DNA from 2 places in the Listeria sp. LM90SB2 genome. Region 2 is predicted to be linked to the other one. Evidence: a T-box and tRNA genes for the amino acid it is inferred to sense, from the RefSeq annotation. Region 2 holds a T-box; the other holds one or more tRNA genes.

Region 1 (15,098 bases), 460 kb from region 2:
CAGCGAAGCAAGTGCGGTTGATGCGGTCGCTAAAACAGACGTACCCATTTTTTACATCCACGGTGATGCTGATGCTTTCGTCCCTACAAATATGGTAGACGAACTCTATAAAGCTACCAATAGCTATAAAGAAAAATGGATTGTCAAAGGAGCAGAACACGGTCAAGCATTCACGGTAGATCCAAAGACATACGAAGAAAAAGTACGCCAATTTTTAAATAAAACGATGTAAAAAGCAGTTATCCTCTAGGAACTAGATACTATCTGTTAGGAAGGAAAAAATTGGCAAGTAATAAGTAAATGTGTTACTATATAAATGAAAAGAGAGCCATGCGACAACATGACTCTCTCGCAAACACCATTTAAGATGGTGACAGCCTTTTATATGATTTATTTAAAAACCACTAGCTGTCAGGCTTATGAGTGGTTTTTATTTTTTGTCATTTTTGCTGTTCATGATTGTTACGACTAAGACTGCAAAAGCAATCATCAGCGTAAGACTCTCGAAAACAGTCACACGTTTATCCTTTCCAGGTAACGCCTAAAAAACAACATAAACACCACCTACTTTCTGGATGAAAAAGGCTGGTGCACCACCATAAACTTATTTGCATCACAATTATAGCATGCAAGTATCTTTAGAAAAAGAGTTGACGCGAAAGTTGTATTTTAGAGGCATAACCAGAAAATTGAGCTAATAAAAATAGACTGCAGCGAAAGTAATAGTTCACTTTCACTGCAGTCCGAAGCGTGCGGAACGAAAAATCGCGCGCTTTTTATATATCTTCCAGCAATAATCCCGGATTCGCATTCATATCAAAACCACTACGTTTTCCTTGTAAGAAACTCACAGTCCCTGCAGCAGCAATCATTGCCGCATTGTCTCCGCATAAGGCTAATGGTGGAATAATCAGTTCTGTCTCTGGAAGCTCTAGTTTTACTTCTTGAATAAGGCGTTCTCGTAAACCTTGGTTCGCTGCCACGCCTCCCGCAAGAAGCAGTTGTTTCACATCGTATTGTTTAGCAGCACGAATCGTTTTGCTTACTAAAACATCCACAACGCTTGCTTGAAAACTCGCCGCCATATCGTTTGGATTTGGCTCCTCACCACGCTGCCTTAAATTATGAAGCGTGTTAATAAAGGAAGACTTCAATCCACTAAAACTAAAATCAAACGAACCCTCATCCATCATCGCTCTTGGGAAATGAAAAGTATCTTCGCCGTCTTTGGCAAGTTTATCAATTTGCACGCCGCCTGGGTATGCGAGACCAAGTGTACGTGCCACTTTATCATAAGCTTCACCAGCTGCATCGTCCCTTGTCTCCCCGATAATTTCAAACTCATTATCTGCTTTCATTAAAACTAGTTCAGTATGACCGCCGCTGACAACTAATGAAAGTAGCGGAAATTTGAATTCAGTTTCAAAACGATTTGCATAAATATGGCCAGCAATATGATGCACGCCAACTAAAGGTAAATTGTGCATAAAAGCGAGCGTTTTAGCCGCATTCACACCGATAAGCAGCGCACCAACTAGACCTGGACCTTCTGTCACAGCTATCCCGTCTAAATCATCCATCGTCACATTTGCTTGTTTTAAAGCTTCTTCAATCACAAGCGTAATTTGCTCCACATGATGTCTTGATGCGATTTCAGGAACTACCCCGCCAAATCGTTTATGGCTCTCAATTTGAGAAGCCACCACACTCGATATAATTTCATTACCATTTTTTACAACAGAAGCAGCTGTTTCATCGCAGCTAGATTCTATTCCAAGAATTAATGTATTTTTTTTCATAAGTCCACCCACATCACTAGCGCGTCTTCTTTCGTATCCGGATAATAGTTTTTCCGAATGGCGCCGTCTTGAAATCCTAATTTCTTATAAAGCCCTTGTGCTACATCGTTGGATACGCGAACTTCTAACGTCATCCGAACAATACCGCGCTCTTTCGCAACCCGAATCATTTCCCGCAAAAGCGCCTCACCATAATGATTCCCTTGATAATCTGGATGAATCGCAATATTCGTAATATGTCCTTCATCTAAAACGAGCCAAACACCCGCATAACCTACTACTTGTTCCTTATATATCGCAAGTAAATAATAGGCGTATTGGTTAATAATAAATTCATTCCGAAAAGCTGCTTCCGTCCAAGGTACCGTGAATGCTGCATTTTCGACATTCATAATACTTTTCAAGTCAGTCACGGTTGCTTCCCGAAATAATAAGGCTTCATCCAAACTCACTCGGAACCCCTCGATTCCAACCATTTGCTCTCCGCTTCTGCCAGTTTTAAATAATCAGGAACAAAGTTGTCTGCCGGTTCTCCGTCTAAATTCTCTGCCAGTTTTACAAGAGAACTAGCTCGTGAGTAAGTATAATCTGCCTGCGCAAAAACCGCCCGCTCACCGAGGACTTCCGTCACAGTCACACAAATTTGTTCTGTTAAGGTTCCGACAAATAAAATGGGCTCCTCGCTAGACAGGAATTGTTCTAGTAATTCAGTTAACGCAATATGTCCGTCCGCGATAACACTCTGCATTTCACCTTCGCTTGCTTGATAAACGCCCGCATATACATTACTACGGCGCGCATCCATCAACGCGACCACTTTTCCAGGAAAGTACAAACCATTCTCTGCTAAAAGTGCCAAAGAGGAAATCCCGACAATCGGAATCCCTGCATCCCAAGCCATTGTTTTCGCAACTGTTACACCAATACGAAGCCCGGTATAAGACCCTGGACCTTTTGCTACAGCAATCTTTTCTAAGTCAGTAGGTTTTACTCCACATTCTTCCATCAAAACAGCAATCGCTGGAAGCAACCGCACACTATGATTTTTTTTCAAATTCGTTGTATATTCGCCGATAACGACACCTTCATTAAAAAGCGCTATCGCCATCGTATCGGAAGACGTATCCATCCCAAGTATCATTTCCCAAAAACCTCCATTGCAAGTTGCTCATATCTTTCTCCAACTGGCTTCACAACCAATTTACGCGTATTCTCATCTATATGAAAAAGCTGAATTTCCAAGTATTCTTCTGGCAAATCTTCGCGAACAAACTGCGCCCACTCAACCACGCTTACACCTGCTCCGTAGAAATACTCCTCCAAACCAAGTTCATCAGCCGAAGCATCTTCCAAACGGTACACGTCCATATGATAAAGTGGCAAGCGTCCTTTCTTATATTCACGAATGATTGTAAATGTCGGACTTTTAATCATTTGCGGAATCAAAAGACCTTCACCGAGACCTTTGGTAAAAGTAGTTTTACCCGCGCCGAGATCACCTTCAAGCAAAATCACATCTCCAGCTGTCAATTGTTCACCAAGTTGTTTTGCGCGAAGCCTTGTCTCTCTTTCACTTGTCATTATCAATTCGAATTCCATTACCTCACCCGTCCATCATTTTCTCTACATATCATACCACAAAGCCGCGCCAAAATAAAAATCAAAAAAACGCAACGACCTAAGTCGCTGCGTCTTTCGATTGATTAATAATTAGTTCCACTTATATCCATTCCGCCATACATTTTTGCTGTTACATCTGTGATGATTTTATTTAGCTCTTCGCTAGAAATAACTTCATCTTTTGTAGGAAAATCTTCAATTGGAACAAATTCTTCTGCTTTTGTTTTCACCGTAAAGCTAATAGACTCAGGAGCGCTCGCATCAGATTTATCTTCTATTTTTGTTTGAAGAGTAAGTGTATCTAAGCTGTTCTCTTTTCCTGATTTTACAGTAAGTTTATTATTAATTAAGTACGTTTTATTTTCTTTTAATTCTTTCGCAGCATCTGTTAAACTCGATTTCATTTCTGTATACGTGGAATCAAAATCTGTTACTGCATCTGAACCTTGGCTTTCTGCAATAACTTTAAGATCTGCTTTTACTTTTTCATCATCCATTAATTTAGCTACTTGGTTCATCAAGTTCGCGATATCGGCGTTTTTAATCGTAACGCTAACAGTACCATCATCCGCTTCTTTAAAACGATCTTTTTCTAAGCCCGTGAAATAAGTATCAACTAATTTTATCGCTTTTTTGTTTAAATCTTTCGTCGCTGCTTCAATTTCTTTCGTATCTACAGCTGTTTTTGCCTCTGGTTGATCTGTTAATGAACTGGTTAATTCTTCAGTACTAAGATATTTATTTTTTAGATCAGGGTAGTCGGTGTTAATTTTAGACCACATACCACCAGTCGCTTGATCTAAATAACTAAGTAAAGAAGCATCTGGCTCTACAATGGTTTTAAGTGGAATATAGGCATTTCCCGTTTTACTATCTACTAAAAAATCTAAATCCATTGAAATTGGTAGTAAGTTATTCGTTGATGTTACATTGAATTTTGCTTCTGATTTGTTTGCTTTCTTGTCAGTTGATGTTGTTACAGAAAGCTTAATGTCTTTTAAAATCCCCATCGTTTGAGCACTTGGGTCGGTGCTTGAAACATTGATATCATTTACAGCAAATGAAGTTGTATATGTAGATTGATCAGGTACATTCATCCCATTTTTCATTGTTTGAACAAATTTACCTTGTGGTGTTTTTGCTGCTTTTTCTTCCGCGCTTTCCCCACAAGCGCTAATTACTAATACTAAAGCTAACAAAATTGATAATAAAATCCCTTTTTTCATGATTCTCCTCCTAGGTGATTAATACATTAAAATTAACACACTCTAAGGTCTGAAAACAAGAGAATTTACAATAGTTCATTAGTCTGACACAAATTCCTATAAAAAAAGCGTTCCTTTTAGAAAGGCACGCTCGCTTTTATTTTGGAGTCACTTTTAAAGATGTAGCATTTTCAGATACTTTTCCAGGGGCGGGTGAAGTAATATTTGAACCTTGTGGAAATACAGCTCTAACAGTATCTTCCTCTTTGATATCAGCAAGTTTCATTGCTTTTCCAGTGGTCGCATTTGTTACGGCAGTATTGCTACTCACTGTAATCAAGACTTCACTTGCGTAATTGTTTTTTTCACCACTCCACGTTAATGTCCCATTGACTGTCAACTCATTATTATTCTCTAACAAACTAGTATCCGTTACTGTTCCGTCAAGGACTAAAGCAGGCACTTCTGCTTGATTACAACCCGCTAAAAATAGTACCACTAGTAAAACCGGCAATATTACCTTTTTAAAACCTGTCATCGCTCTCTCTCGTCCTCTCTGAAGCTTATCGTTCTTTCTAGCATAGCATTTAGCAGAAATACAGGCAATTGTTTTCTTGTTTCTTAAACAATTCTTATACACCAAGCATCAAACCGAGAAAAGCAGCTATTAAGCCAAACACATAGGTACAACCTAGATAAGAAAATAATACACGATAATTCGTCTTCCATTTTAATTCCATACTTTCCACTTTAAACGTAGAAAAAGTCGTATATCCTCCCATAAATCCTGTACCTAAAAAAAGTTGCCAAACCGGTCCAAGAGCAGAGGAAACAAGAAAACCTAATAAAAATGAACCAGTAATATTAATAAAAAAAGTCGCAAAAGGAAAGTTTGTTTTCCATTTACTTTTGACCAATACAGAAATTCCATATCGTAGCATCGCACCAAGAGCCGCTCCAAATCCTACAAGTACGAAATTAACTAACACGATGCTCACCTCGATTCAAAAGCTTATTGCTAAGCATCCGCCCAAACTTCACCATAATAAGCCCACCAATGAAACTAGCTAACACATAGCTAACCGCAAATAACCATGCGCCACTTTGCACTAGTTGAATTGTGTCTACACTAAAAGCCGAGAAAGTCGTAAACGCGCCAATAAAACCAGTCCCAATCCCGTTCAAAATTACCAATGAAATACGAGATTTTTCTGCCAAAAATTGCATAAGAAAAGCCAACAAAAAACAACCTATTAAATTAACTGCTAATGTCGCAGAAGGAAAATCCCCGCCACCAAGCCACAAGTTCATTGCATATCGGCACATACCACCTAATGCGCCAAAAACCCCTACATATAAAAAATACATCTCCAAGACCCCACTTCACAAAAAAACTACCCTGAAATATTTGTATTCCGGGCAGTCGCCTTTGTCCTATTTCTACTATACTATAACGCAAAACATTCCAATTATTCAACTCACTGGAAGTCGAAGGATGGTCTTCATTTTTTCTGGGTCCACTTTACGCGGATCACTCAAATAAATTTCGTGGTGTTTACGAACAGCCCCTGTATCATTATGAAGTCCTTCTGTTTCCATGAATTGGTGCATTTCCGCGACCGTTTTCACTTCTTCACTAAAAGGACCAATATGCATCATCTGCACACATTCTCCTTCTTCAAAACGAACCAATTTTACGTGACTCGTATCAAGATCAGGCTTTTTCTTCTTAGCAACCTCTTTCGCCCATTCCAACACTTCTTCGGTGACAAAGTCCGGTTGTCTAAGAATGGATGTCCAAAGCCACGCATCTCTATCCTTTAAATCAAACCTCTCTTCAGACCACCAAAAACCTTCCAGCGGCGGTACAACAAAATCCGTGTAACCATCCAGACGCGTCTCGCCCATCTTGCTCATTTTAATCGTGTACGCAATCGCATAAAGAGACTGCACTGCTTTTTGATACGCCTCACCGTCCGGATCACCTTTCCCATCCACCATCAAAAAATTCATTTCCGGAACAAAAATACGCTCTGGCTTCCTTTTAGGAGCGTAGAATTTCTTCTCTTCTTTTTTAAAATCAATTTTCTTTTCAGTCATTTGAATTCCTCCTCGTTCATCCAATTCGGCACTATCCTTTGAAAATTATCGTGACTAGCGACCGTCTTTGCTGCATAATCCATCAACTTTTTAAAATTACGAGATTCATTTTTTGCTGCCCAATTAACAGCCGAAGTAATATGCATCGCCGTGTAAAGCGCGTAAAGATTCCAAAAATCCGTAACTTCTTCTTTATCAATATAGCCTAAAATATTTCCTCGTGCAAAAGGTATACTGACCTCTGTTGTAAAAAAGCCGATTTTAGCTAGATCAAATAAAGGATCGCCGAACTCTAACCGATTAAAATCAATTAGCCCCACAAACTTTTTGTTGTTTAAAATAATATTCGCTGGATGAAAATCTCCATGTTGTAAACAAATCGGTCTATTTTTTAATCTAGCTATATTCTCATTAACAAACTTTTCGGTGTCTGTTAAAAAAAAGCTGTTATTTCTAATTCTTTTAATTCCTTCACTTTTCGTTCAAATTTAACCGTTTGAAAATCCAACCAGTTCATTTTTGGTATAGCAAGCGGGATTTTATGAACTTCTCGTAAAATTCCCCCTGCTGAAAAACCAGCTTTTAACTGTTCTGAATGAGATAAACGGGTCATGCCAATTTCTGCGTCTTCGCCTCGCAAATAACTAATAATCATATAGCCTTCTCTTTCGATAAAGCCGAAATCATATGCTTTTGGAACAAATGGAGTTTGAGAATCTAATGCTTGGATTATTTTAAACTCTTGCTCCCTTTCTTGAAGTAAATCTATAGGAAAAACACGAACAAGGTAAGTTTCATCCACCTGGTATTTCCTATCAACAGAAAAGCCTTTGTTTATTTCCGAAATCACTTTCGCATTATGCAACATTTTTAGTTGTGTCACATCCATAATCAGCTCTCCTCCTATAAATTCACTATTCTTCATTATACAAGAATACGCTTACTTTTTTCCAATTATCTTCGTAGAATTTGTTGACAAAATAACAGAATCAATATTATAATTAGTTTTGCTACGCATACGCGGTCGTGGCGGAATCGGCAGACGCGCTAGGTTGAGGGCCTAGTGGGGTAAAACCCGTGGAGGTTCAAGTCCTCTCGGCCGCATCAATAAAAAAATTCCAAGGTTAGAAGCTAACCTTGGAATTTTTTTGTATTTTTAATATCTTCTATAAACAAATAACCCGCTAGCTACGACAATAAGCAATCCTATAAAAATTGTTGAGCTATTTGAACTATCGCCCGTTTGTGGTAGAGCAGTAATTTTTGTCGTTTCTCCACTTACCTTCACCACTGTACTTCCCTTTGTTGGAGTCGGTTTTTTAGGTACCATTATTTTATTATCACTAAAAGTAATATTAATAGTTTTTTGAGGGTTAAATGGTATCGTTACGCGAATTTCTTTGGTTGATTTTTCATAGCCAGGTGGTGCTGTTGCTTCCGTTATGACATAAGTTCCGGGTTGTAAGTTTTCAGCAAGAGCATAACCTTTACTATTTGTAGTTACTTTTTTTAATGTCGTTCCATCTGTTGACTTTACGTCGAAAACGGCATTTGCTAGACCTTTTTTATTCGCTTCATCTTGTTTAAAAATAGTAATTGATCCTGTTTTCTCAACGTTTTGAAAAGTGAGTTTGACAGGATTTGTATCGCCGTACGTGATAGTGAATGTTTTTGGTGTTGGGTTCTTCTGATAACCAAGAGGTGCTGTAACTTCGGTTGCTGTATACTTCCCTGGTGGCAGCCCTTCCGCTGTCCCTGTACCATTTTGACCAGTCGTTATTTTCGCCACTTCTGATTGAGAATTATCTTTAATGGCATAAACCGCTCCACTCAGCGCCTTATCTCCTGAAAATTTTTGAATTTCCACTTTACCATTCGTCGTTATTCCCGCATCCATATCAAAATTCTCACTTTTTAAATTAGGTACATTTACTGAAGCTATCCCTGTTTTATCTGGCTTGGAATTAAGCGTCGTATCATTGCCTTGATTTGCTTTTGAAAAAATAAAATCATTATTCGGTAGGGTAAATTTCACTTGATAGTCCCCCGGCAAAACATCTGTGAATAAATAAGAGCCGATATTATTCGTGGTCGCACTTTCTTTAAACACACCATCTTTCGTTAATAAATCTACCTTTACGAAAGGAGCAGGTTCTTCGCTATCTTGTTGAATACCATCCCCATTAAAATCGTACCAAACAACATCGCCAATTTTTGCGCCATTTACATTAATATACAACTGAATATCATCCAAAAAATTTCCGCTGGTAAGTGAGCCACTTGCTGTTGAAATAGGATTGAAAGTTAGCCTTGTGATAGTCTGTCCTTCAGGCACTATATAATTCCCTTCAAAACTCCCCCATGTTTCTCCATCAGAAACTCGCGACACTTCGGTTTGACTTTCTGGTGAGCCAATAAGTAAATCAGCCGTGTCTACCCCCATGCGCCCCCGGTGTGAGAACTTCCAAGTTAAATTGGAACCTGGGATTGTCCGAATGTCTTGATAAACTGGACCAATACCATCCGAGTTTAATTCAATAAAATTGTTTCCAGAAAAAGCAGGCACATTGTATCCATTACCATTTTGCCATACTTCAATATTCCCAGTTGGATTAGTTGTTCCCCAGGCCTCTACACCTTTTTGATTTACTTGCCAAACATTTGTCGTACCAGCATCTACACCATAATCCTCGATATCAACATCTTCAAAATCATTATTTTTAATGGCCCATTTTAATTGCCAACCATTTGAAGATGTTGGAGAAGCTTGCACTTTTTCAGAAGTGCTCCCAATAATAAGTAAGACAATTAGAATAAACAAACTACCTATTAATTTTTTTTGCATGCTTTCTCCCCCTTTTTCGCCCTAAACCTAACACCTTTAATTACCCGCAAAAAAGCAAAAGAAAACAGCCAGTATAACAACTAGCTGTTTCTAATATTAAGACAAAATATCGTATGCCATTTTATATTTCGTTGATTTGGCGAAATGTTTACTTGCATGCTTTTTCACTCGTTCAATTAATGCTGGATCATTTGATGCGTTAATTTTTTTCAGTAATTGTATCATTTTCTTTTCATAACTTACTTGCTCATCCTGTTGATATAAAAGCAATATTTCGGTGTATTCCATAAAGTAATTCAGTTCTTGTACTCGCTCAACTACTGTATTCATCAGCCCCATTAATGAAGTTGCTTCTTCAACAAAACCTTTTTCCGCAAAAATAACCATCAGTTCTGTTATAACTAGGTAATCGTTGTTGTTAAAGCTTATATTAGTCGTTTTGTAGGCCATTATTTCTTTATACAAACAGGTTATTTTTTCATAAAATAGCGTCTCATTTCCCTCAATATTTTCAATTTCTGCCATTTTTAACTGAACGACGAAATAATAGATTTTTTTAGCTTCTGGATATTTGGAAAAGTACTTTTGTGCTTGTTTAAATCTGTATTTTGCCTCACCAATAAAGCCAATTTGAAAATAAATGTAACCGTAGAAATAAAGAATAGAGACAAAACGTTCCTGCTCTTCATCCTTTATTAAATCCCACGCTTGCTGGATATGTCCAAGTGCGGGTTCATAAATACTTTGGCAAATATAATTAATGCAGATGCACACATGAAAAACAGTGAGAAAATTTTTATTATCAGTGAGAGCAACACACTTTTCCCAGTACTCCACTGCTAATTGATAATTACACGTTGCATGAGAATGTTTTACTGCCTGACCGTAATAATAGTAGGAAAGCAATTGGGGCGGGAAAGCATTTTCCACTCGTTTTTCTGCGTTCTTTAAATATTTAGCTTCCACTTCTTCCGCTCTTGAAAATTTCCAAGTCTTATAATAAAATGCCACCTGTAAACAATAAAAGCTAAGTTCGACAGCTGGTGATTCGTGCTGCAGCTCTACATTTTCCGCTATTTTCTTTAATCTACTTTCTATTTCTTTAGGATTAGAACAAACCAATAGTTTAAAAATCTCATCCAATTCTTTCAAAAGTGCTCTATTCTCTTCATCTTCGCTCATCAATAACACTTCTTCCGGTATTTCTAACCTTCTTGCTATGTGTATCAACGTTTCCAAAGAAGCAACTTTAATACCATTTTCTATATTTGCTAAATAAGGAACAGAGATAATTCCTTGCGCTACGTCTTTTAATGTCAGCTGTTTCTCTTTACGAATATTTTTAATTCGCAAACCGATTAAGTTCATGATGTCACCGCCGTTTTTTCAATATTTTCCTCTTAATTATAAACATTTCGAAATGGAAAACAACTACTTTTTCCAGCTACTTTTTTGCTTTCATTTTTATATTTTCTAAAAAAGCTTGTTAAATTAGCTTTTTTAAACTACTAACCTAAAGCGTTCGCCCTTACATAGAAAACGTTTTAGATCAAAAAAAGCATGATTGCTCTTGGACCTAAAACGTTTTGTTATATTTGCTCCTGTATAGCTATTTTGAAAAAAGCTTCACTAATTTGCCATAATCATCGCTGTGGATTTTTTGTTGTCCGGCATAGGTGAAATAAAAATTTTCCTTTTGAATTCCTAAATTTCACCTAATACCGACATTTTATTACTTCTTAGTTTGCTCCCACATGCAAACTACTCCGTTAATAAAACAACAAGTTTTATAGACTCTATCCCTTATCGAATCTATAAATTTTCTCTACACATTCCCTTTTAAAACCTGTCTACGCAAAAACGGAAACGTAGATTTTCATTTTACCATTCAAATTCAATTAATCTCTAAAAAGGAAAATTCATCTTACTTCCACCTTTTTCAAGTCCATATTTAGTATTAATTTCCTAAAAAGACGAAGATATCATCTATCTTTGTCTCATTTTTATTTAAATAGAATATGTTTTTTCTTCATATAGAATATGATGGATGCTGCTACAATCATTTCTGAAATTGGAATTGCTAGCCAAACGCCCGGGATACCAATGATTGGTGGCAACACTAATAGGAAGATGACCATGAAAATAATCTCACGCGATATCGTTATCCATGTAGCCATTTTTACCTTGTCCGATGTTTGGAAATAGGTCATCATAACAAAGTTGAAGCCCATGAACAGATAAGCTGTATAGAATAATTTGATACCGTTACTTGCTAAATCTTTAATTTCCGGGCTAAAGTTCCCGAACATCGAAACGAGCAAGTTGGAACCGAAGAGACCAACGAGCAAAAAGCCTACTCCAGTGCTGAACGCTACCATAATCGCAATTTTCAACGTTTCTATTTCTTTTTGTCTAGCTTTCGCGCCCCGATAATAACTAATAAGTGGTTGAATCGCGGACCCCATTCCAAGGAACAGCATCAAAATCACACTGTGCGTATAATTGAGTACCGAGAACGCCGCCACACCAGCAGTCCCAGCAATAGCCGCAATCGAAATATTATAACCTAGCGTAAATACAGACACCCCAACTTCCGCTAAAAAGCTCGGTAAGCCAATTGCTAAAGTTTTCTTGAAAAACGCTTTGTTCCAGTCCACTTTGACAAATTTTAAACGACTTGATTTTTTGAAGAAATGGGTAATTAAAATGAGTACACCGATAATGATTGCAATCATCGTAGCAAGCGCAGAACCCGTAACGCCCCATTCGAATACAAATAAGAATAAATAGTTCAAAATAACATTACTGATTGCTGTTACAATAAGCGCAATCATCGATAAATTAGGATCGCCATCGTTACGTACAAAAATACTTAAAATATTTTCTAGTGTAAGCGCAAATCCAAATACGAGCAGGATATTCATATACTCGAGCACATAACCAATCGTATCATCATTCGCACCTAAAAAATAAGCTAATGGTACTTTAAAAATAAACGCTATAATTCCAATAATAACAGTGATTGAAACAACAGCTAGAATCGCATTGGTGAAAATCGTTTGAGCTTTCGCGACATTTTTCTCCCCAATCGCAAAGGAAAACTGAGTCGCAGCACCAATCCCAATCCAAATAGAAATCGCTGTAAAAATCGTAAATACAGGCACCGCTATATTTATGCCAGCCAGCGCCACTCCGCCGAGCTTATGCCCAACAAAAATTCCATCAATCACAATATTTAAAGACATTAACAACATTCCCACTAAGGAAGGAATTAAATATCTAAAGTAAATCTTTTTAACTGAATCTGTTTCTAAAATTTCCATATTTTTTGCCATACTACACCTCTAATTCAAAGCTTTTAGCGTAATTCCTCTCCAGAAAATTTGCCATAAAGCTGTAATTTTCTTTTCCGTTCTTTCTGGGTCGTTCACGTACACAATGTCTACGATAACTGCGTCGAGAATTCCCATATAAGCTTCTTTCATCGTTTCCACATCTTGCATTGGAATTAACTTTTGCTCCATCCAATTGCTAAATAAATTAGTAAATTCATGTTCCATTTGTAGCACATTCTCGGTAATATCTGCTTGGACCACTTCATACAAATGCTTCGGCGGATAAAACCCGTAACGCAACCAAAATTGATAGGCCTCGTCCGTATCGTATAATTCCTTCACACCAAAAAGTAAACTAGACAAAACAAGATCTGGTCTGGATAAATCACTATCCCGAAGTTTTGCCCGGTAGTAATCTATTTCTGTTGATTTCGCGTCCTTCATAATGGATAAAAACAAATCATCTTTATCTTTAAAATGAGAATAGATGGATTGTTTCTTCAGCCCCACAACCCCTGCAATATCAGCAAGCGATGTTCCTTCAAAACCGTTATTAGCAAAAAGTGTCAGTGCAGCTTGTTTGATTTCTTCTTTTCTCATCATTCCACTCCTCTCGCAAAAACTGACGACCGTTCGTAAGTCATTCTCTCACGAAAAAATTTCTTTGTCAACAAAAAAATCCACTCTAATAAAAGAGTGGATTCATGGATTTATTTTTCTTCTAAAAACTCGCTAATCAATTCGTATGTCTCATCGGTCGCTTCTGAGTTAGTTGTCATGAAGCCATGTGGAACTTTTTCAAAGCGTTTGGCAAATACTTCTACGCCGGCGTCTTTTAATTTCTTCGCATATGCTTCCCCTTGATCTCTAAGTGGATCAAATTCAGCAGTCGCAATAAATGTTTTTGGAAGTCCGACTAAATCTTTGCTACGTATTGGTGCAACGAGTGGATCGTATTTACGATCGCTTGCATTCGCAATATATAATTTAAAGAATTTATCTAATGATTCTTTCGTAAGCACGTAGCCTTCTGCAAATTCATCCATTGAAGGATAAAGAACAGACGCATCACGACTGAAAATATCTGTCGCTGGATAAAGTAAAATTTGAGCAGTGATATTTGGTTTACCTTTTGATTTAGCAATTTGAGTCACAACGGTTGCTAAGTTTCCTCCTACGCTATCTCCTGCAACGATAATGTCTGAGGATTTAGCTCGCAAGCTAGTACGATGATTTTGAACCCATAGTAGCGCGGCATAGGCATCTTCCACTGCTGCTGGGAATGGATTTTCTGGAGCAAGTCGGTAATCAACAGTAACAACGCGAGCGCCTGTTGTTTGAACAAGTTTTCTGGCAATCGCGTCATGCGTTTGCAGTCCGCCTAGAACAAATCCGCCACCATGATAGTAAACGATAATTTCAAAAGGTCCGTCTTCTTGCGGCGTATAAATTCTAATTGGAATTTTGCCAGCCGGGCCATCAATTTTTTTATTTTCAACATCGCCAATTTCGATATCTTTTGCTGAAGGTAATGCTTTTGTCGCTAGTCTCATATATTTATATCGCGAATCTACGTCGGATAACGGTGAAGTGTTTTTCACAAATTCCTGTGAAGCTTCATCTAAATTCTCCAGTACCTCGGGATTATATTCTTTTTTCCCAACCGCTTTTTTGTAAATAAAGAAAACGATTAATAATGGAAGTAGAATGATCCCAGCAAAACCGATAGCGATCCATTTTATTGTATTTTTCACATTCGCTCAACTCCTTCAATATAACTTCATTAACAAGTATAGCAGTTTTATGAACAGGAACCAATTTATTACTATTTGAAATGATTATTTTTATTTAAAAATGTATTTTTAAGCATAATTATGAATAATCCAAAATAAAAAGGTTGATATATAAAAGCATCAGTGTTAATATAAATACAAATGTTTGTATATTTATGAATAGGGGATGTTTACAATGGCGAAAGAAAAAATCGTATTAGCTTACTCAGGTGGGTTAGATACTTCTGTGGCAATTCAGTGGTTAGTAGAATCAGGTTATGAAGTTATTGCATGTTGCTTAGATGTTGGTGAAGGCAAAAATTTGGATTTTATTAAAGAAAAAGCCATTACTGTTGGAGCAAGTGAATCCTACACGATTGATGCAAAAGAAGAATTCGCGGAGGATTTTGCGTTAATTGCCC
Region 2 (9,842 bases):
TCCGTCTGTATTGAGCTTTATTTTATTTTAGAACCTAGCAGAAAAACCAAATATTGAAATTCATCAAAAAAACTTTTTATGTTTTGTACTGTTTTAATGTAATCTATATTGTTTTTCGTCGTTGACACCCCGTTTTACTTTAATACTATCAAAACAGATTCATTATTTGTTATGCTAACTGCGTAAAAAAGCTTCGAAATTAGTAATAAAACTAATTTCGAAGCTTCTCTAATCAAATCACTACAATGTGTACAAATTTCCGTGGAACTGCAATTACTTCTTACAATTCTACGCTATTCATTGCGTCTTTTGGTGTACCAAAGAAATAAGTTAAAATGAATCCACCTAAATATGCTGCAATTAATCCGATGACGTAAGAAAGCCATTCATTATTCGCGATTAGTGGGATAAGTGCAACTCCTGATGGGCCGATTGCAATTGCTCCGACGTTACCAAAGTAGCCGATTACTGCCCCACCGATACCGCCTCCGAGACAAGCTGTAAGAAAAGGTTTCCCAAGTGGTATTGTTACCCCATAAATTAATGGTTCACCGATACCTAAAATTCCAACCGGTAGACCCCCTTTAATCATATTTACTAGTGGTTTATTTTTACGACAACGAATCCAAAGCGCGATTGCTGCACCAACTTGTCCGCCACCTGCCATAGCTAGAATAGGAAGTAAGATAGTATAACCATTTTGAGCAATCATTTCTACATGGATGGGTGTTAAAACTTGATGTAACCCAAACATAACCATTGGTAAGAATAACGTCCCTAGCACAAAACCTGCGAATACTCCTCCAACTTCGATTACCCAATTAATACCGTTAACTAAACCATCTGATACAAGTCCTGCAAAAGGCATAATTAAGAAAATAGTTACTAAACCAATAATAAGTAATACAAGCGTTGGCGTAAAAATAATATCTATCGCATTCGGAATGATTTTGCGCAAGTTTTTTTCAAGTACGCACATTAACCAAACTGCTAATAATACGCCGATAATGCCACCCTGTCCGGCTACGATAGGATCCCCCGTGAAAATGTTTGTAATTGTATGTCCTTCTGCTAATCCGGAAAGCAATGTTATCCCAGCGATTCCACCACCGAGTACAGGTGTTCCACCAAATTCATTCGCGGTATTAATCCCTACATAAATAGCTAAGAAGGCAAATATTCCTTTATTAATAACTCCTAAAATATCAATATATTGAGTCCAAACAGCAGCATCTAAATTTCCAGCTGTTATATTATTAGAAATAATTGCTGCAATACCAGCAATTAATCCCGCTCCAACAAAACCCGGAATTAGTGGAACAAAAATATTAGAGATTGATTTTAGTAATCTTTTAAAACCAGATGAATTATTTTGTTTTGCTTTTAATTCAGCTTTTGTTTTGGATGCTTTTTCTTCGACTAATTCCTTACCAGTTTTTGTGCCGCTATCCAAATTTTCTTGAATCGTTTCGCCAATTTTAACACCAGCCATTTCTGCCATTGCGCCGGCCACTTTGTTCACAACTCCTGGTCCAACAATAATCTGTAAAGTATCATCTTCTACAACACCGATAACACCCGGAACTTTTTTTAATCCAGCTACATCAACAAGGTCACTATCAACTATCCCCAATCGAACTCGTGTCATACAATGTGCAATTCTTGAAACGTTTTCCATTCCACCGACATGAATAAATATTTGTTTTCCAATTTCTGCTTCTTTTGTCATTATTCCAGCTCCTTATTTTTGAATGGTGTTTCGAACAAACCCTTTTGCTTCACTTAATTTTTCTAACGCTATTTCTTTGGTTGAATTGGTTAAGATCATGACAATGGCAACTTTGACATGTTTTTCAGCTGCTTCATAAAATTTATTTGCTGTTTCGTAATCAGCCTCTGTAGCTTCCATAATAATTCGTTTAGAGCGCTCTTCTAATTTTTTATTTGTTGGTAAAACGTCCACCATCAAATTTTTATACACTTTTCCAATTCCAACCATTGAAGCTGTTGAAATCATATTTAATACTAGTTTCTGAGCTGTTCCTGCTTTTAACCTAGTAGAACCTGTTAAAATTTCCGCTCCGGTCACAACTTCTACGGCTATATCGGCGTGCGCTGAAATTTTTGCATTAGCATTACAAGAAATTGCTCCGGTTTTAGCCCCGACAGATTTGGCGTAATCAAGTGCGCCAATTACATAAGGCGTTCTACCACTTGCAGCAATACCAATAACAAAATCGTTTGCAGTTAACTTAATTTGCTTTAAGTCGTTTTCGCCAAGTATTTTTGAATCTTCCGCACCTTCTATTGCAGCTACAAAAGCTTTTTCACCACCTGCGATTAAGCCAATGACCTGCTCCTTTGAGACCCCGAAAGTTGGAACACATTCAGCTGCATCAAGTACTCCTAATCTTCCACTTGTTCCGGCACCAAGATAAATCAAACGGCCACCTTTTTGAAAGCACGAGATGACACCGCTTACAATTAACTCGATTTGAGGTAAGACCTTTTTTATAGCTATTGGAACTGTTAAATCTTCTTCATTCATTACTGCTAAAATTTCTTTTGGAGAAAGTGTGTCTAAGTCAATCGTTTTTTCATTTCGTTCTTCTGTTGCTAAATTCTCTAACATTTTAACCACTCCTTCCAACACAGTATAATATAAATGAAATAAAATTTCAATATATAATTTTAATATTAAAATTTTTATTTATAATTGCTAGTAAAAAAATAGGCAGTAGCTTTAATTATCAAGCTACTACCTATCTTCTTTTATTCTCTAAAACGATTCGTGGCCTCTCGAGAATGTTTAATTTGTTGAATCATTTCGTCGTAGTGATGGGATGCATAATAGTAAAATAAAATGTCAATTACTAGCAATTGCGCTTGTCTTGAACTTGTTGCTGTACTTCTAATTTCAGCTTCTGGAGCACGAGAAGTTTCTAAAGATAAATCTGCTTTTTCCTTCAGCTTATTGCTACCAAAACGTGTAAGACTAATAACAATGACGTTGTTCAGTTTGGCTTGATCAACGAGTTGCAAGACTTCTGATGTTTCTCCACTGTTAGAAATAGCAATAAAAACGGCTTTCTTCTTCCCCGTTGCAAAAGCCATTGCTAGAACATGTGCATCTTGCGTAGCTAAAACATGTTTCCCTGCACGCAGCCACTTTTGCGAAATATCTTCTGCTACTAACCAAGAAGCCCCGACCCCGTATGTATAAATAGTATCTGCTTCGCCGAGTAATTCGCATGCCTCTAAAACTTTGGCTTCATCTAGTTGGCTAGCCGTATCGTTCATCGTTTGAATCATGTTGGAAACTAGTTTTTCTGTGATGGTATGAAAATCTTCATTTGGTTCAATATCATAATAGCCTTTCTTTTGCGGTTGAGCCAAATCTAATGATAATTGTCTTTTTAGTTCTGGAAAACTTTGAAGTCCGATTGATTTACAGAAACGGATAACGGCCGCACCGCTTGCATCTGCTTTTTGAGCTAGTTTATGAATCGATGCAGTAGTTGTAAATTCTGGATTTGCTAATACTGCTTGGCCAATTTTTTTCTCTGACTTCGGCAAATCATTTAAAATACCTTCTATTCGATTGATAATACTACCATTACTCATTAACTTTTCTCCATTCCATTTTCCGTAATTATACCAAAAAATTGGTCAAAAATAAAACTGCCAGCCAGAAGCCAGCAGTTTCCATTATTAGTTCGCAACAATATTTACAAGTTTCCCTGGAACGACAATCACTTTACGGATTGTTTTGCCTTCTAGGTTTTCTTTCATTTTGTTGTCTTCTTGTGCAATTTTTTCTAATTCTTCTTTTTCGAGAGATTTGGCAACGGTGATTTTGCTTTTTACTTTGCCGTTTACTTGAAGTACGATTTCTACTTCATCTTCTACTAGTTTTGTTTCGTCGTATGTTGGCCAAGCTACGTAGCTGATTGTTTCGGTGTGACCTAGGATTTCCCACAATTCTTCTGCAAGGTGTGGTGCGATTGGTGACAAGAGTTGAACGAAACCTTCGACATATTGTTTTGGAATCGTATCTTGTTTATATGCTTCATTGATGAAAATCATCAGTTGCGAAATCCCGGTATTGAAACGCAGGTTTTCGTAATGGTTGGTAACTGTTTTCACCATATGATGATATGCTTTTTCTAAGTTAGCATTCGCATCAGTTGTCACTTTTTCAGCGAGTGTGCCTTCTTCAGTTACTAGCAAGCGCCAGATGCGGTCTAGGAATTTACGTGCACCTTCCAGTCCATTTTCGTTCCATGCAATCGAAGCTTCTAGTGGTCCCATGAACATTTCGTACAAGCGAAGTGTGTCTGCGCCGTATTTTTCTACTACTTCATCAGGGTTAACAACATTACCTCTTGATTTGGACATTTTTTCGTTATTTTCGCCAAGAATCATACCTTGGTTAAATAGTTTTTGGAAAGGTTCTTTTGTTGGAACTACACCGATATCGTACAAGAATTTATGCCAGAAACGTGCGTAAAGAAGGTGAAGCACTGCATGCTCTGCCCCGCCGATATAAACGTCAACTGGAAGCCATTCTGCTAGTTTTTCTTTGTCAGCAATTGCTTCGCTGTTATTTGGATCGATATAACGCAAGAAATACCAGCTTGAGCCAGCCCATTGTGGCATTGTATTTGTTTCGCGACGACCTTTTCGACCGTTTTTGTCTGTTACGTTTACCCAGTCATGCAAGTTAGCAAGTGGTGATTCGCCTGTTCCTGATGGTTTGATTTCTGTTGCTTTTGGCAGAAGTAGTGGTAGTTCGTCTTCTGGTACAAGCGTTGTTTCCCCGTCTTCCCAGTGAATAACTGGAATTGGTTCACCCCAGTAACGTTGTCTGCTGAACAACCAGTCGCGCAAACGATACGTGATTTTACGGCTACCAATGCCTTCTTTTTCTAGCCAATCAATCGCAGCGGTAATCGCTTCGGCTTTAGCTAGTCCGTTCAAGAAATCAGAGTTAATATGTGGTCCGTCGCCAGTGAATGCTTCTTTTGTCACGTCGCCGCCTTCAAGAACAGGACGAATATTCAAACCAAATTGTTGCGCAAATTCAAAGTCGCGTTCATCGTGGGCTGGTACGGCCATAATTGCACCTGTTCCATATTGAATCAACACGTAGTCCGCAATCCAAATTGGCACTTCTTCACCGTTGATTGGATTAATCGCATATGCTCCTGTGAAGACACCTGTTTTATCTTTTGCAAGGTCGGTTCTTTCCAGTTCGCTTTTAAGTTCTACTTGTTTTTTATAAGCTTCAACTGCTTCTTTTTGTTCTGGTGTTGTGATTTTTTCGATAAGTTCGTGTTCTGGTGCAAAAACGGTATATGTTGCGCCAAAAAGTGTATCTGGACGTGTTGTGAAAACATTAAACGTTTCATCGCTATCTTTAATTTTAAAAGTAACTTCTGCGCCTTCTGAACGACCAATCCAGTTACGTTGCATATCTTTAATATTTTCAGGCCAATCCACTAGATCAAGATCATCTAGCAAACGATCTGCGTACGCGGTAATTTTAAGCATCCATTGACGCATTGGTTTGCGGAAAACTGGGAAGCCACCGCGTTCACTTTTGCCATCGATAACTTCTTCATTGGCTAAAACAGTACCAAGTGCCGGACACCAGTTTACAGCGATTTCGGCTTCATAAGCTAAACCTTTTTCATATAGTTTTTCAAAAATCCACTGTGTCCATTTATAATATTCAGGATCTGTTGTATTGATTTCACGGTCCCAGTCGTAGGAAAAACCAAGTGATTTAATTTGGCGAGTAAAGTTGGCAATATTCAGTGCGGTAAATTCTTCTGGGTCGTTACCAGTATCAATTGCATATTGCTCTGCAGGAAGACCAAAAGCATCCCAACCGATTGGATGAAGGACGTTCTTCCCTTGCATTCGTTTCATACGAGACAAAATATCTGTTGCTGTATAACCTTCTGGATGTCCTACGTGAAGACCTGCTCCAGATGGGTAAGGGAACATATCTAGTGCATAGAAGTTATCTTTATTTTTATCTTCTGTTGTTTTGAAAGTGTTATGTTCACTCCAATATTGTTGCCATTTTGGTTCCATTTTTTTGTGATTAAATGTCACTTTACTCATCCTCTTTTCCTTAAAATATCGAATTTTGGCTACAAAAAAATCCCTACATCCCAACGGCTTATCGCCATGGGACGAGAGATGCTTCTCCCGCGGTACCACCCACATTAGTGTTTGACCACTCAACTTATCAATTCCTTAACGCGGAAAACGGGGATACACCCAAGCTCCATGGTAAGTTCATCCAGATTTTGTGACTGACTTGCACCAACCGTCAGCTCTCTTTACATCAAAATATGCAGATTACTACTCCAATTCATCGCTATTTCGCAAAATTCATTAGTCTTATTGTAGCTGAATTTCATTTTTTTAGCAAGCGGTCTGAAGATTTATCTAACTTTCGTAGTAAAATGTGCTAAAATGAATGGAGAATTTCATTTGAAGGAGTCTAAAACTAGTGAAACAAACGAATCCATTTGTATATAGCAATGATAATAAAAGATATCATACATGGAACTACTGCTTAAGAGAAGAATTTGGGCAAAAGACATACAAAGTGGCGCTTGATGGCGGCTTTGATTGTCCGAATCGTGACGGTACGGTAGCGCATGGTGGTTGTACATTTTGTAGCGCGGCTGGTTCTGGGGACTTTGCTGGCAACCGAGCGCTTGATTTAAAAGTACAATTCCAGCAAGTGCGCGACAAGATGCAAACGAAATGGAAAGACGGGAAATGTATCGCTTATTTCCAAGCTTTCACGAATACACATGCACCGGTTGCCGAGTTACGTGAGAAATTTGAAACTGTTTTGAATGAGCCGGGTGTAGTTGGGCTTTCGATTGCGACAAGACCGGACTGTTTGCCAGATGATGTGGTGGAATATTTAGCTGAGTTGAATGAACGTACTTATTTATGGTTGGAGCTTGGATTGCAGTCTGCTCATGATGAGACTGGCCGCTTAATCAACCGAGCGCATGATTATGATTGTTATCTAGAAGGAGTGCACAAACTGCAAAAGCACAATATCCGGATTTGTACCCACATTATTAACGGTCTTCCAAAAGAAACACCAGAAATGATGATGGAAACAACGCGGAAAGTAGTCGAAAGTGGCGTGGATGGTATCAAAATCCATTTGCTCCATTTATTAAAAGGAACGCCAATGGTAGAAGATTATAAAAAAGGTGACTTAGAATTTTTAACTCGGGATGGCTATGTAAACTTAGTCGCTGATCAACTAGAGATCTTACCGCCTGAGATGGTTATTCACCGGATTACTGGTGATGGTGGCGTAGATGATTTAATTGGCCCTGTTTGGAGTTTAAATAAGTTTGAAGTGTTGAATGCGATTGATGCAGAACTTGTTCGAAGAGATAGCTGGCAAGGGAAACACTATCAACCTGTGGAAGTGATTTCTGAATGAATTTAAGAGGCATTCTCCCCTTCGCTCATGATACGCTACGAAAAGTAGTTCGTCCTGGTGATTATGTGATTGACGCCACTTGTGGTAATGGACACGATACGCTTTTATTAGCGGAACTTGTTGGTATTAATGGGCATGTACTTGGATTTGATATTCAACAAATGGCTGTTGATGCGACGAAGGCTCGTTTAGAAAATGCGGGTGTTTCTTCGCAAGTGGAACTCGTTTGCGCTAGCCATGCACGTATCCCTGCGTACACATCCAGACCTGTTCGCGCCGCTATTTTTAATCTTGGATATTTACCAGGTGGCGACAAAGAAATTACAACAACCGCTGATTCGACGCTAGAAAGCATTGGTCATTTAATGCAGCTGCTCGAAGTTGGTGGCGTCGTTATTCTCGTTATATATCACGGCCACCCTGCTGGAAAAATCGAAAAAGATGCTGTTGTGACTTTTTGTGAAGCAATCCCACAACAAGATTTCCACGTTTTATCTTATCAATTTATTAATCAAAAAAATGATGCCCCATTCGTCATTATCATCGAAAAAAGAAAACCTAGACAGGCTAATTAATAGCTTTGTCTAGGTTTTCTTTTATTTTCCAAAATCGTATTTATCTGCTACGTATACATCATACCAAATCATGAAAATAACAACTGTCCAGATTTTACGACTGTAGTCGAATTTACCGGCACAGTGATCGTCTAGTAATCCTAGAACGTATTGTTTGTTAATTAAATGATCTGTTGGTGATTCTTTAATGATGTTTTTAACCCAAGCGTTCATTTCGTCTTTTAACCAGTGACGAATTGGTACTGGGAATCCTAGTTTACGGCGGTTAAGTACGTGTTCTGGTACAAATGTTGCTGCCGCTTTACGTAAGATATATTTTGTTGTTCCATTGGTTGTTTTCATTGTATCTGGAATATTTCTTGCCACATTGTACACTTCTTTATCAAGGAAAGGTACACGGACTTCCAGCGAATTAGCCATCGTCATGCGGTCAGCTTTGAGAAGAATATCTCCGCGAAGCCACGTATGAATATCAATGTACTGCATTCTTTCTACAGGATGATAATTCGTTGTTTCTGCATAAAATGGATCTGTAATGTTCGTATAGTCATGACCAGCTTGATATTTTGGAAGTAAAATTTGTTTTTCTTTTTCCGTGAACATTTTGGCGTTTCCGATATAGCGTTCTTCCATCGGAGTGGTTCCACGTTCTAAGAAACTTTTACCACGCATACCTTCTGGCATAATGCGCGCCACGCTATTTAGCATTGATTTAAATACGCTTGGCATTTTGTTAAACATCGCAAGGGAATTCGGTTCGTTATAAATGTTATAACCACCGAAAAGTTCATCTGCACCTTCACCGGACAATGCAACCGTTACTTGTTTGCGCGCTTCTCTTGATAAGAAGTAAAGCGGAATAGCAGCTGGATCAGCAAGTGGATCATCCATATGCCAAACAATTTTTGGTAATTCTTTCATATATTCTTCAGGTGAGATAACATAACTAATGTTTTCTACGCCAAGTTTGTCTGCTGTTTCTTTTGCGACATCGATTTCACTGAAACCATCGCGTTCAAAACCAACAGAGAATGTTTTGATTGCAGGATGATATTCTTTAGCAATCGCAGCAATAATCGATGAATCAATACCACCAGATAGGAATGAACCAACTGGTACATCAGAGCGCATATGCATTTTTACAGAATCGTACATTACGTCACGCACTTCTTTAATCCATGCGTCTTCTGATTTAGTTACTGGTGCAAAAGATGCTTTCCAATAAGTAGTAATTTCCATTGGTTGACCAATTTTCTTCGTGAACTGATGTCCTGGTTCTAAACGTTTTACATTTTTAGTTAAGGAATCTGGTTCTGGAACGAATTGGTAAGTCATATAGTTTTGTAATGAAACTTCATCCAATTCTTTTTCTTTTAAAGCATGTAGAATGGATTTCTTTTCAGAACCCATGAACAATTTGCCATCTTCTTCTGCATAGAAAAATGGTTTAATGCCAAATGGGTCGCGTGCGCCGTAAACAAGTTCTTCTTGTTTATCCCAAATAACGAAACCAAACATCCCACGAAGACGTTCTGCTGTTTTTTCTTTGTATTTCGCATATGTAGCGATAATTACTTCGGTATCACTTTCGGTTTCAAATGTCATTCCTTCAGCAACTAATTGCTCACGGAGTTCCACATAGTTATAAACTTCTCCATTAAAAATAATCCAGTAACGTTCATTTTCATACGTTAACGGTTGATGACCGTTTTCTACATCAATAATACTTAAACGGCGGAAACCAAACTGCACGTGATCATCTGTGAAGTATCCTT

Evidence for each region. The T-box of region 2 lies ahead of leuS (leucine--tRNA ligase). A T-box ahead of a tRNA ligase gene usually reads a tRNA of that ligase, here a tRNA-Leu.
Region 1: it encodes a tRNA-Leu, which carries the amino acid that the T-box ahead of leuS (leucine--tRNA ligase) is inferred to sense. The anticodon was not compared.

What each region holds. Positions count from the first base shown of each region.
Region 1 covers NZ_CP046449.1:2,159,796-2,174,893, forward strand. Annotated here, with positions in the region: gene GL301_RS10635 (alpha/beta hydrolase) at 1-232, shown strand, start outside; gene GL301_RS14470 (hypothetical protein) at 431-490, opposite strand; gene tsaD (tRNA (adenosine(37)-N6)-threonylcarbamoyltransferase complex transferase subunit TsaD) at 777-1,799, opposite strand; gene rimI (ribosomal protein S18-alanine N-acetyltransferase) at 1,796-2,251, opposite strand; gene tsaB (tRNA (adenosine(37)-N6)-threonylcarbamoyltransferase complex dimerization subunit type 1 TsaB) at 2,248-2,940, opposite strand; gene tsaE (tRNA (adenosine(37)-N6)-threonylcarbamoyltransferase complex ATPase subunit type 1 TsaE) at 2,937-3,398, opposite strand; gene GL301_RS10660 (Lmo2079 family surface lipoprotein) at 3,503-4,648, opposite strand; gene GL301_RS10665 (hypothetical protein) at 4,782-5,162, opposite strand; gene crcB (fluoride efflux transporter CrcB) at 5,257-5,613, opposite strand; gene crcB (fluoride efflux transporter CrcB) at 5,603-5,992, opposite strand; gene GL301_RS10680 (GyrI-like domain-containing protein) at 6,098-6,724, opposite strand; partial or broken gene GL301_RS10685 (aminoglycoside phosphotransferase family protein) at 6,721-7,613, opposite strand; tRNA gene GL301_RS10690 (tRNA-Leu) at 7,745-7,828, shown strand; gene GL301_RS10695 (SpaA isopeptide-forming pilin-related protein) at 7,881-9,569, opposite strand; gene GL301_RS10700 (helix-turn-helix domain-containing protein) at 9,666-10,937, opposite strand; gene fepA (multidrug efflux MATE transporter FepA) at 11,573-12,904, opposite strand; gene fepR (efflux pump transcriptional regulator FepR) at 12,914-13,504, opposite strand; gene GL301_RS10715 (alpha/beta hydrolase) at 13,615-14,658, opposite strand; gene GL301_RS10720 (argininosuccinate synthase) at 14,873-15,098, shown strand, end outside.
Region 2 covers NZ_CP046449.1:1,703,045-1,712,886, forward strand. Annotated here, with positions in the region: gene GL301_RS08405 (PTS transporter subunit EIIC) at 281-1,729, opposite strand; gene murQ (N-acetylmuramic acid 6-phosphate etherase) at 1,742-2,632, opposite strand; gene GL301_RS08415 (MurR/RpiR family transcriptional regulator) at 2,773-3,624, opposite strand; gene leuS (leucine--tRNA ligase) at 3,712-6,123, opposite strand; T-box leader at 6,197-6,398, opposite strand; gene GL301_RS08425 (tRNA modification radical SAM protein MnmL/YtqA) at 6,527-7,492, shown strand; gene GL301_RS08430 (tRNA 5-(aminomethyl)-2-thiouridylate-methyltransferase MnmM) at 7,489-8,067, shown strand; gene asnB (asparagine synthase (glutamine-hydrolyzing)) at 8,089-9,842, opposite strand, start outside.